DNA from 3 places in the Mycobacterium canetti CIPT 140010059 genome. Region 3 is predicted to be linked to each of the others. Evidence: predicted binding sites of a transcription regulator. Region 3 holds the regulator's gene; each other region holds the start of a gene.
The links. The regulator LexA, encoded in region 3, represses DNA repair genes until DNA is damaged. The targets are predictions, from matches to a motif close to CGAACANNTGTTCG.
Positions count from the first base shown of each region.

Region 1: the regulator LexA is predicted to act here: its motif matches at 1,503-1,516, upstream of MCAN_RS23455 (DUF222 domain-containing protein).
Region 2: the regulator LexA is predicted to act here: its motif matches at 1,114-1,127, upstream of MCAN_RS11120 (HNH endonuclease signature motif containing protein).

Region 1 is NC_015848.1:1,191,674-1,196,002, forward strand. It holds gene MCAN_RS05610 (DUF427 domain-containing protein) at 268-1,032, shown strand; gene MCAN_RS23455 (DUF222 domain-containing protein) at 1,173-1,409, opposite strand; gene MCAN_RS05620 (YncE family protein) at 2,038-3,219, shown strand; gene MCAN_RS05625 (long-chain fatty acid--CoA ligase) at 3,326-4,329, shown strand, end outside.
Region 2 is NC_015848.1:2,412,575-2,416,903, forward strand. It holds gene MCAN_RS11115 (PE family protein) at 1-914, opposite strand, end outside; gene MCAN_RS11120 (HNH endonuclease signature motif containing protein) at 1,211-2,749, shown strand; gene MCAN_RS11125 (DEAD/DEAH box helicase) at 2,948-4,329, shown strand, end outside.
Region 3 is NC_015848.1:3,088,632-3,092,960, forward strand. It holds gene MCAN_RS14400 (PhzF family phenazine biosynthesis protein) at 1-458, shown strand, start outside; gene MCAN_RS14405 (peroxynitrite isomerase) at 467-961, opposite strand; gene nrdR (transcriptional regulator NrdR) at 1,013-1,477, opposite strand; gene chiZ (cell wall hydrolase ChiZ) at 1,640-2,137, opposite strand; gene lexA (transcriptional repressor LexA) at 2,388-3,098, shown strand; gene MCAN_RS14425 (LGFP repeat-containing protein) at 3,120-4,329, opposite strand, start outside.

The DNA.
Region 1 (4,329 bases), 1.9 Mb from region 3:
CACAGTTACAGATAACTCCTGTGAACTACACTGATGTATTTTACCTGGTAAATGAGGTTTCAGCGGGCTTACCAGGGCCTCGAAATCAGTTCGAGTCCGACTGGGGGCACGGGGAAATCGTTGTTGGCAAGTCATGGCGTTGGGCGCTGCTGCTGCTCGCCGCTCAAGCCAGCAACCCAACCTGGCGATACGTTGGTTTGAGCGGGGCGACTCCCGTCGGGCCACCTACGCCCCGCCTGTTGCTATGGCCGGACAAGGAGCATCGCGATGAGCGTGGATTACCCCCAAATGGCTGCTACCCGGGGAAGAATAGAACCGGCCCCGCGGCGAGTTCGCGGCTATCTCGGACATGTGCTCGTCTTCGACACCAGTGCGGCGCGCTATGTCTGGGAGGTTCCCTACTACCCGCAGTACTACATCCCGCTGGCGGATGTCCGCTTGGAGTTCCTGCGCGACGAGAACCACCCGCAGCGGGTGCAGCTGGGTCCGTCGCGGCTGCACTCCTTGGTAAGCGCCGGTCAGACCCACCGATCGGCGGCACGGGTATTCGATGTCGACGGCGACAGCCCGGTGGCGGGCACCGTGCGTTTCAACTGGGATCCGCTGCGGTGGTTCGAGGAGGACGAGCCGATCTACGGCCATCCGCGCAATCCCTATCAGCGGGCCGATGCGCTGCGCTCGCACCGACACGTCCGTGTCGAGCTGGACGGCATTGTGCTCGCTGACACCCGATCGCCCGTTCTGCTATTCGAAACCGGGATACCCACAAGGTATTACATCGATCCGGCCGACATCGCTTTCGAGCATCTGGAGCCCACCTCGACGCAGACGTTGTGCCCGTACAAGGGGACGACGTCGGGCTATTGGTCTGTGCGCGTCGGCGACGCCGTGCACCGCGACCTGGCCTGGACGTATCACTATCCACTGCCCGCCGTTGCCCCGATCGCCGGCCTGGTGGCGTTTTACAACGAGAAGGTCGACCTCACCGTCGACGGCGTCGCCCTGCCGCGGCCGCACACTCAGTTCAGCTAGTGCTTGGTTTGTTCGCCGGTTGGCGGCCGCCAGCATGGTCAACCTCATCTAGGGCGTGGGTGTCGGGGCGCAGCAGGCTGCCGGCGATCTCGCGGACACCGTCTTGGCTGTGCCCAATCTAGATTCCGATCGGCCTGAGTCTACTTCTGCCGGCGCAGCGCATCGGCGCGGGCCACGATTGCATCGACGTGGACGGCCAGCCGGCGCTGGGTCATCGACGGCCAGCGAGCCGCCCTGAGAGCGAGCTCGGCGGCCACGGCCGCCAACACCTCACCGTCGACGGTCAGATCGCTGCGACACACGATCGTTTGAAACATCCGGTAGTCGATGTCGCCGGCGGTGAAGACTTGGCCCACCATGGCTAGGCACTCGCGCATACCGCAGCTGGCTGGCCGTTGGCCCCTGGCTGATCCGCAAGGCCGCACCGACCTCAGCGATCACCGCCGCCCGTGACCACTAACCAGTCTCATCGAAAATATATTCGATACAGCCACTTGCCGTCGACATTGACCATGAGGCGTTCCCGTCGCAGGGCCGACGAAATATGCTGAGACCTGCCTACTCGTGCACAATGTGATATTAGCCTCATTTTGATTTGAATTATGAGAATTTCTTATTTCCCAGTTATGGGGCGCGTGTGCTGGGTGTTAGCGAAGTACGCTAAAACTGCAGCTTTTGCTCATAGCACTGGTTTGCCGCATACCCCGTATCGGGATACGTCATGATCGGTATCCTGAGCGGAACATAAGTCGGTCACGTGACCTAGGTAACAGCGTCTAATTCGTGAAATTCTTGATCAGAATTTGGTCGCTAGACTTATTCCAGCCCAGTATGAATCAGCGCTTTCTGGTGCCGAAATGCGGCGAATCCCGGGCAGTCGGCGTCGCACAGCACGGTTGCTGTGCTGTCGCAAGCCTGGAGGCCCGCAGACACAGCAAGCGAGGAGCGGCGCGTATGAGCCGCGCCGGCGACGATGCGGAACGAAGTGATGAGGAGGAGCGGCGCATGAGCGTTATGAACGGCCGGGAGGTCGCTCGAGAGAGCAGAGATGCCCAGGTCTTCGAGTTCGGCACCGCACCGGGCTCCGCCGTGGTCAAGATTCCGGTGCAGGGCGGTCCGATCGGTGGCATCGCCATCAGCCGCGACGGCAGTCTGCTGTTAGTGACCAACAACGGCACCGACACCGTCTCGGTCGTCGGCACCGACACCTGCCGGGTCACCCAGACCGTCACCAGTGTCAACGAACCGTTCGCGATCGCCATGGGCAATGCGGAAGCCAACCGCGCGTACGTCAGCACGGTGTCGTCGGCGTACGACGCGATCGCGGTCATCGACGTGGCCACGAACACCGTTCTCGGCACCCATCCGCTGGCGCTCAGTGTGAGCGACCTGACACTCAGCCCGGACGACAAGTACCTGTACGTCAGCCGAAATGGCACTCGCGGTGCTGACGTTGCGGTGCTGGACACGACGACGGGCGCACTGATCGACGTCGTAGACGTTTCCCAGGCGCCGGGCACCACCACGCAATGCGTGCGGATGAGCCCGGACGGAAGTGTCCTGTACGTCGGCGCCAATGGGCCATCCGGCGGCCTGCTCGTCGTGATCACGACCCGCGCGCAGTCCGACGGGGGACGCATCGGGAGTCGCTCGCGTTCGCGGCAGAAGAGCTCCAAACCCCGGGGTAACCAGGCGGCGGCGGGCTTGCGCGTGGTGGCGACCATCGACATCGGGTCATCGGTCCGCGACGTCGCGCTCAGCCCCGACGGTGCCATCGCCTACGTCGCCAGCTGCGGCTCCGACTTCGGGGCAGTGGTCGACGTCATCGACACTCGCACCCACCAGATCACCAGCTCGCGCGCGATCAGCGAGATCGGCGGGTTGGTCACCCGGGTGAGCGTTAGCGGCGACGCGGATCGCGCCTACTTGGTCAGCGAGGATCGGGTGACCGTGCTGTGCACCCGTACGCACGATGTCATCGGCACGATCAGGACCGGCCAGCCGTCGTGCGTGGTCGAGAGCCCGGACGGAAAGTACCTGTACATCGCCGACTACTCCGGCACCATCACCAGGACAGCGGTTGCCTCGACCATCGTGTCCGGGACCGAGCAGCTGGCGCTACAGCGCCGCGGGTCTATGCAGTGGTTCTCGCCTGAGCTGCAGCAGTACGCGCCGGCGCTCGCCTAGCTCGAACGCGCTTCTCGGGGGAACCCGTTTCTCATGACTTCTCGCGGCGATAGCATTCGCCCGAGGAGGACATGAGGCGCGCCGAGACCCGTAAGGCGGTACATCGATGTACAGCACGATGCAGGAATTTCCGTTGACGATCACCGCGATCATGCGCCACGGCTGCGGTGTCCACGGGCGACGCACTGTCACGACCGCGACGGGTGATGGCTACCGGCACAGTAGCTATCGCGAGGTGGGGCAACGAGCCGCACAGCTGGCAAATGCGTTGCGCCGCCTCGGTGTTACCGGGGACCAGCGGGTTGCCACGTTCATGTGGAACAACACCGAACACTTGGTGACCTACTTCGCGGTCCCGTCGATGGGCGCGGTGCTGCATACCCTCAACATCCGGCTCTTCCCCGAGCAGATCGCCTACGTCACCAACGAGGCCGAAGACCGCGTCATTCTGGTCGACTTGTCATTGGCCAGACTGCTGGCGCCGGTGCTGCCCAAACTCGACACCGTGCATACCGTGATCGCGGTAGGGGAGGGCGACACGACGCCGCTGCGGGAAGCTGGCAAGACCGTGCTGCGCTTCGCCGAATTAATTGACGCCGAATCCCCCGACTTCGGGTGGCCGCAGATCGATGAGAACTCCGCGGCCGCAATGTGTTACACCAGCGGTACTACCGGCAATCCCAAAGGCGTTGTATACAGCCATCGTTCGAGCTTTCTGCACACGATGGCGGCCTGCACCACAAACGGTATCGGGGTCGGGTCCAGTGACAAGGTGCTGCCGATCGTGCCGATGTTTCATGCCAACGGGTGGGGGCTACCGTATGCGGCCTTGATGGCGGGTGCGGACTTGGTGCTACCCGATCGGCATCTCGACGCCCGCTCGCTGATCCACATGGTGGAGACGCTGAAGCCGACGTTGGCCGGCGCGGTGCCAACCATCTGGAACGACGTCATGCATTACCTAGAGAAGGACCCCGATCACGACATGTCATCGCTGCGTCTGGTCGCCTGCGGCGGCTCGGCGGTTCCGGAATCGCTGATGCGTGTCTTCGAAGACAAGCACGACGTCCAGATTCGGCAGCTGTGGGGCATGACGGAAACATCGCCGCT
Region 2 (4,329 bases), 680 kb from region 3:
ATCAGCCCCGCGTCGCCGCCCCGGCCACCGCTGCCGCCCAACCCGGCGAAACCGTCGCTGGAGACGCCGGTACCTGCATCGCCACCGTTGCCGCCGGAACCGGCCGCCCCTCCATTGCCGTACAGCAGCCCGCCGGCGCCACCGAACTGGCCGAAGCCGCCACTGCCGCCACTGCCGCCGGCCTTGCCGCTCCCGCCGTGCCCACCGTCCCCACCGTTTCCGCCGGCACCGCCGTGACCGATCAGCCCCGCCCGTCCACCCAAACCGCCATCGCCTCCCCCGCCGCCAGCACCGAGGTCTCCCACACCGTTGTCACCGGTACCGCCGACTCCCCCGGCACCCCCGTTGCCCAGCAGCAATCCGCCCAGGCCGCCATTGCCTCCTGCACCGCCGGGCGCACCGTTGCCGCCCCTGCCGCCGTTGCCGATCAGCCCCGCTGACCCGCCGGCTCCCCCGGCAACCCCGGGGCTCGTGCTGTCGCCACCGTTGCCGCCGTTGCCCCACAAGATGCCGCCGTCCCCGCCGGGCTGTCCCACCGGACCACTGGCCCCGTCGGCGCCGTCGCCGACCAGCGGACGCCCCAGCAGCGTCTGGGTGGGCGCGTTCACCGCGTTCAGCAGGTTCTGCTGCGCGTTGGCAATCTCGGCGCTCGCATATGAACCTCCACCGGCGTTAAGCAGTTGGACGAACCGGTCATGAAACGCCGCCGCTTGGGCGCTGACCGCTTGATAGCTCTGGGCCTGGGCGCCAAATAGCGCCGCTATGCCCGCCGACACCTCATCGGCGGCGGGCGCCAACGCCCCCGTCGTCGGGACCGCCGCCGCCGCGTTCGCTGCCCTGATGGTCGAACGGATGGCCGCTAAATCCGTGGCCGCAGCCAGCAATGCCTCCGGGCTCGCAATCACAAACGACATTGCGCACCTCCCACCAACCCGCGATAACCCGGCTGCGCCGGAACCGTCGATGCGTATGGCAGGAATATCGTATTGCGATCCCCCACCCTCAGTCGGGGTGTTCGCCACATTCGTCGCAGCTCAGCGCTGCGCCGGCGCCAGCATTGGCGATGGCTGGTGGTTAACGCGAGTGGTCGAAGGTGATGGCCGGGGCACTGTTCGAACCGTCGTTCGCCGCAGCGCACCCAGCGGGGCTTCTCAGACGACCCGTGACGCGAACCGTCGTGCTGTCGGTGGCCGCTACTAGTATCGCACACATGTTCGAGATATCGCTGCCGGACCCGACGGAGCTGTGCCGATCCGATGATGGCGCGCTGGTGGCCGCGATCGAGGACTGCGCTCGTGTGGAGGCGGCTGCGAGCGCCCGGCGGTTGTCGGCGATCGCCGAGCTGACCGGCCGGCGCACCGGCGCGGACCAGCGGGCCGACTGGGCGTGTGACTTCTGGGACTGCGCGGCCGCGGAGGTGGCTGCGGCGTTGACTATCAGCCACGGCAAAGCCTCCGGACAAATGCATCTGAGCCTTGCCCTGAACCGGCTGCCCCAGGTGGCGGCGTTGTTTTTGGCCGGGCATCTTGGTGCGCGGCTTTTCTCGATCATCGCCTGGCGGACCTACCTCGTTCGCGACCCGCACGCACTGAGTCTGCTCGATGCCGCCCTGGCCGAACACGCCGGCGCGTGGGGGCCGCTGTCGGCCCCCAAACTGGAAAAGGCCATCGACTCCTGGATCGATCGCTACGATCCCGGGGCGCTGCGGCGCAGCCGTATCTCGGCCCGCACCCGCGACCTATGCATCGGTGATCCCGATGAGGACGCCGGCACCGCCGCGCTGTGGGGCCGGCTGTATGCCACCGACGCCGCGATGCTGGATCGCCGGCTCACCGAGATGGCCCACGGCGTGTGCGAGGATGACCCGCGCACCCTGGCCCAGCGCCGCGCCGACGCGCTGGGCGCGCTGGCCGCCGGCGCCGACCACCTGGCGTGCGGCTGCGGCAAGCCCGACTGCCCCTCCGGTGCCGGCAACGACGAGCGGGCCGCCGGTGTGGTCATCCACGTCGTCGCCGACGCCTCAGCACTTGACGCACAACCCGACCCACACCTATCCGGCGACGAACCCCCTTCGCGGCCCCTCACCCCGGAGACGACCCTGTTCGAGGCGTTGACACCCGACCCCGAACCCGATCCCCCCGCCACCCACGCGCCGGCCGCGCTGATCACCACCGGCGGCGGTGTGGTGCCCGCGCCGCTGCTGGCCGAACTCATCCGGGGTGGGGCCACCATCAGCCAAGTGCGCCATCCCGGCGATCTCGCAGCAGAGCCGCACTACCGGCCGTCGGCCAAGCTGGCTGAATTCGTCCGGATGCGGGATTTGACGTGCCGGTTTCCCGGGTGTGACGTGCCCGCCGAGTTTTGTGATATCGACCATTCGGCGCCCTGGCCGTTGGGGCCGACGCATCCATCAAATCTGAAGTGCGCGTGTAGAAAACACCACCTTTTGAAAACTTTCTGGACGGGCTGGCGGGATGTGCAGTTACCCGATGGCACGGTCATCTGGACCGCGCCCAACGGCCACACCTACACTACCCATCCCGGCAGCCGCATCTTCTTTCCCACCTGGCACACCACCACCGCCGAACTACCCCAAACACCAACGGCAGCAGTCAACGTCGACGCACGCGGCCTGATGATGCCGCGACGGCGCCGGACCCGAGCCGCCGAGCTGGCCCACCGCATCAACGCCGAACGCGCCCTCAACGACGCGTACATGGCCGAACGCAACAAGCCACCACCGTTCTGATGGGCGGCTATTCCCACCTCATGTCAAACACCCCTTCTGGATGTCACGCCCCTTCTGGACACCACCGACGAGTTCTCGTGTCGCCGCACCTATCCAAGAAGACCAACCGCTACGATCGGTCGATGTCGCAGCGCCGCAGTCGACGCAGGAGAACCGCGAAACGTGCCGGCCGCTCCGTCGACAAGAGAGAAGGACTGCATGCTGGTTTTGCACGGCTTCTGGTCCAACTCCGGCGGGATGCGGCTGTGGGCGGAGGACTCCGATCTGCTGGTGAAGAGCCCGAGTCAGGCGCTGCGCTCCGCGCGGCCACACCCGTTCGCGGCGCCCGCTGACCTGATCGCCGGCATACATCCGGGCAAACCCGCAACCGCCGTTTTGCTGTTGCCGTCGTTGCGATCGGCGCCGCTGGACTCGCCGGAGCTGATCCGGCTCGCCCCGCGCCCGGCCGCGCGAGCCGATCCGATGCTGTTGGCGTGGACGGTACCGGTGGTGGACCTGGACCCCACCGCGGCGTTGGCCGCCTTCGACCAGCCCGCCCCCGACGTCCGCTACGGCGCGTCCGTCGACTACCTGGCCGAGCTGGCCGTTTTCGCGCGCGAGTTGGTCGAGCGTGGTCGCGTGCTGCCCCAGCTGCGCCGCGACACCCACGGCGCGGCCGCCTGCTGGCGTCCGGTGTTGCAGGGACGCGACGTGGTCGCGATGACCTCGCTGGTCTCGGCGATGCCGCCGGTCTGCCGCGCCGAAGTTGGTGGGCACGACCCGCACGAACTGGCAACCTCGGCTCTGGACGCGATGGTCGACGCCGCCGTGCGCGCGGCGCTGTCACCGATGGACCTGCTGCCCCCGCGACGGGGTCGCTCCAAACGGCATCGGGCCGTGGAGGCTTGGCTGACCGCGTTGACCTGCCCGGACGGCCGGTTCGACGCGGAGCCCGACGAACTCGACGCGCTGGCCGAGGCGTTGCGGCCATGGGACGACGTCGGTATCGGCACGGTCGGCCCGGCGCGGGCGACGTTTCGGCTGTCCGAAGTCGAGACCGAAAACGAGGAGACGCCCGCGGGCTCGTTGTGGAGGCTGGAGTTCTTATTGCAGTCGACGCAGGACCCCAGCCTGCTGGTCCCCGCCGAGCAGGCATGGAACGACGACGGCAGCCTGCGCCGCTGGCTGGACCGGCCGCAGGAGCTGCTGCTGACCGAACTGGGCCGGGCCTCTCGGATTTTCCCCGAGCTCGTCCCGGCGCTGCGCACCGCGTGCCCGTCCGGGCTTGAGCTCGACGCCGACGGCGCCTACCGATTCCTGTCGGGTACGGCCGCGGTGCTCGACGAGGCTGGGTTTGGCGTGCTGCTGCCGTCCTGGTGGGACCGCCGCCGCAAGCTGGGCTTGGTCCTGTCCGCATATACCCCGGTCGACGGCGTGGTGGGCAAGGCCAGCAAGTTCGGCCGCGAGCAGCTCGTCGAGTTCCGCTGGGAGCTGGCCGTGGGCGACGATCCGCTCAGCGAGGAGGAGATCGCGGCGCTGACCGAAACCAAGGCCCCGCTGATCCGGCTGCGTGGCCAGTGGGTGGCGCTCGATACCGAACA
Region 3 (4,329 bases):
CGACCGTGGGAGCGTCCTGGTGGCTGCGCGAGAGGGGGACGCCAATTAACACGCTGCAGGTGCCGGCCGGCATCGTCCAGGTGAGCTACCACGGTGATCTCACCGCCATCAGCGCCCGCTCGGAATGGGCACCCGAGTTCGCCATCCACGACCTGGATTCACTTGATGCGCTTGCCGCCGCCGACCCCGCCGACTTTCCGGACGACATCGCGCACTACCTCTGGACCTGGACCGACCGCTCCGCTGGCTCGCTGCGCGCCCGCATGTTTGCCGCCAACTTGGGCGTCACCGAAGACGAAGCGACCGGTGCCGCGGCCATCCGGATTACCGATTACCTCAGCCGCGACCTCACCATCACCCAGGGCAAAGGATCGTTGATCCACACCACCTGGAGTCCCGAGGGCTGGGTTCGGGTAGCCGGCCGAGTTGTCAGCGACGGTGTGGCACAACTCGACTGACGTAGAGCTCAGCGCTGCCGATGCAACACGGCGGCAAGGTGATCCTGCAGGGGTTGCCCGACCGCGCGCATCTGCAACGAGTACGAAAGCTCGTCGCCGTCGATGCGGTAGGAACGGTCAAGGGCGGTCACCTCTTTTGCGGTCGGGGCCAATCCGATCGACCCATCCGCGCGTGTGGACAATTCGAGTTCGATGACGTCACCGGTCACCGAATAGGTTCCAACCTCAATTTCGGTGATGCCGCTTGGATGGGCGAGAACGAGTTCAACGCAGCCCGGTCGGCAAACGCGGAGATACCCCGTCTCGGAATGCAGCGGCTTCCCGTCAGCTACCGCCCTGGTCTGCTGTGTGTACGTCAGAAACGGTTTACCCACATGGGCGAATACGACTTCCTCGAGGTATTCGAACGGCCGGATGGTGGGGTACTTGCCCGCACCGCGACCCGCCCAACTCCCCAGGAGGGGTGACAGCGCCTGCAGGGCAGGGGCCAGATCTCGGGTCATCGCCCGCTTGCGGGGGACAGGCATGCGGGAAGCCTAGCGCCGCGAGATCGGTCAGCTGTGGGCTGATAGGTTGCGGTGCGCGCGAAGCGCCTCAATCTCGCGCGCGAAATCGTCCGCGGAAGAAAACGACCGGTAGACCGACGCGAACCGTAGGTAGGCCACCTCGTCAAGCTCGCGCAACGGGCCCAGGATAGCCAGGCCGACATCGTGACTCGGAATCTCCGGCGACCCCGCGGCACGCACCGAATCCTCGACTTGCTGAGCCAGCAGGTTCAACGCATCGTCGTCGACCTGGCGTCCCTGGCACGCCCGGCGCACACCGCTGATCACCTTTTCCCTGCTGAAGGGTTCGGTAACGCCACTGCGCTTGACTACGGCCAGCACCGCGGTCTCTACGGTGGTGAATCGTCGTCCACATTCGGGGCACGACCTCCGGCGCCGGATCGCCTGGCCTTCATCGGTTTCCCGGGAATCGATCACCCGCGAATCGGGATGCCGGCAGAACGGGCAATGCATGGCCGCTCCTTTGCCGTCTTGACATCCGGGTATCACAGACGACTCCGAGCGTACCTGTGTGCTCCCGCGGGTAGCCACTGCAGTCACGACTGATGCGCATATTGCGTCGCGGTCACCCAGTAACGTTGACACAGAACGGTTTTCGCGGACACCGGGATGGCCTCAGCCAACCGGCGCGATCAGCGTCTGACCCACGGCCAATGCCGGTGTCTGCAGGCCGTTGAGTTCACGGATGCGGTCGGCAACCTGGCGGGTCGGAGCGTTCGGCGCCACCCGGACCGCCACGTCATGCAGGGACTCCCCCGTTTCCACCCGTACCACGGCAAGCCTGTCGGGCACCCGACCGGTCGAATCGGCCGACCCGTCGGCCGAACCGCCGGTGATCATCTGCCCGAACTGCGCCACCAAACCAAGCCAGAGAGTAATCGCCGCGGCAAGCAGAGCCAGCCCCACCGTCGTGGCCGGCGGGACGGGCCTGCTGCCATGCCCAGTCCTCGACATCCCGACCCCGGTGCGGTGGTAGCGCAGCGGCGCACCCCCCGGCCTCGATCGGCCGGGCCTGCGCGATTGCGCCGGCTCAGCGCGGCGCCAGCGAGGTCCATCGAGCGGGCCCCGCAGATTGAGCGGATCGGGGGTATGCGGTGGCCGGACCGGTGTCATGTTCGCTCCTCCAACTCAGACGGTAATCGCTCGCGTGTTCGACACTGTAGTCACTCATGTGTTCGATATCCGAACATTTGATCGAAGCGTGTCGCACGCGCAAAACGGTAGACCACACCACCGACACGTTTCGGTTGGAGCCGGACTTCCGGCGCGAATGCCCAGCCCCTCCTCGTGCCCTCCCGCGACCGGAACACGCCTGTCGAACACATGTTTGATTCTTGGTGCGAATGCGACTACATTCATTGCCATGAACGACAGCAACGACACCTCGGTTGCCGGCGGAGCCGCTGGCGCGGACAGCCGGGTGCTGTCCGCAGATTCGGCGCTGACCGAGCGGCAACGCACTATTCTCGACGTCATCCGCGCGTCGGTCACTAGCCGCGGATATCCGCCGAGCATCCGGGAAATCGGCGACGCCGTTGGTCTGACGTCGACGTCTTCGGTGGCGCACCAGCTGCGCACCCTGGAGCGCAAGGGCTACCTACGCCGTGACCCGAACCGCCCCCGCGCCGTCAATGTGCGCGGTGCCGACGACGCCGCCCTACCGCCGGTGACCGAAGTGGCCGGCTCGGACGCCTTACCGGAACCCACCTTTGTCCCTGTCCTGGGACGTATCGCGGCCGGCGGCCCGATCCTTGCCGAGGAAGCCGTTGAAGACGTCTTCCCGCTGCCGCGTGAGCTGGTTGGCGAAGGCACCCTGTTCCTGCTCAAGGTGATCGGTGACTCGATGGTCGAAGCCGCGATCTGCGACGGTGACTGGGTGGTGGTGCGACAGCAGAACGTCGCCGACAACGGCGACATCGTTGCGGCCATGATCGACGGTGAGGCCACCGTCAAGACGTTCAAACGCGCCGGCGGTCAGGTGTGGTTGATGCCGCACAACCCGGCCTTCGATCCCATCCCGGGCAACGACGCGACGGTGCTGGGCAAGGTCGTCACGGTGATCCGCAAGGTCTGATGCTGATCCGCGTGCAGGCTGTCAATCCGCCCTAATGAAGCCGTTGACTTGTGCCACTTCTTCACTGGCGAACCAGAGTTCGGCCAGCGTGTCGTGGTATAGCGCACTGCCGGGTGGGTAATACAGGCCGAAGCTCACACTGGCTTTGACGGGATAGCCGTTCGGCATCTGGTATGGGTCCTCGAGCGGCAGATGAATTGCCGGGCGCACGCCCGCACTCGGCGGTTCCGGCGGTTCTGCGGCCGCGTGCCGCCCGCCTCTGTCTTCAGCTGCGGATACAGCCGCCGCCGGCAACCCAGTGTCAGCAAGATCGGCAGCGTGGACATCGGGCGGCACCGCTTCAGGCGCCACTGCTTCCGGAACAAAGGCTTGCGGAACGAAAGTCTCCGGAACCACTCGCTCAGGAACAATGAGATCGGGACCGACTTCGGAAAGGTCGGCCTGCGACACAACGGGTGTCGGCGTGGTGTCCACCGCATCGGTGTCTTCCTCCTCGACCCCGACGTTGCTGGGGCCGGACAGCAAGTCGCTGCCGTAGCCCTCCTCACCCGGAAGATGCTCGGCATCACCGACAGCCGCCCCGGCGCCGCGCGGCCAGCTGACCCGCGGTGTGGACCCGGCGTCCGGCGCCACAGGTTCCGGCGGGAACTGGTCGCCGAAACCGAAATGCTCTGAACCGAAGTCCTCGTCGGGCGGCCAGTCTCCATCAGCGGCGGTACCGTACTCGACATCCCCAGCGCGGTCATCGTCGTAAGCAGCGGCGTCGTACCCACGTCGACGCCGACGCAATCCGAACACCACCAACGCCACCATCACGACCAGGAGCACCCCCAGGGCGGCGGCCCCTAACCACCACCAATGCCAGGTGAACTTCTTGCCGGGTGGGGGCATCGCCGAAGTACTTGGCTGGTTCTGCCCTGACACCTGCAGACCGGACAGCAAGGGCGCTAGGTTAGCGGGATCCGTAGTGAATGTGTTTTTTGCACGGTTCCACGAAATCATGCCGCCGGTGAATTTCTGTGAGACAACATCGCCGTCGACGGTCTGGTCGCCGACCGGGGCGCCGAGCTTGCCGTTGGGGCCGCGCAGCTTGTCCCACGCGGCCACCATGGCTCCGCGCACGACGAACGCGCCGTGGTCCGGAGTCCAGAAAATCACCGGCTTGTCGGCCGCGGAGAACCTGACGATCCGGCTGGAGGGCCCAAAACCACCATCAGTTTCGTTGGCGATG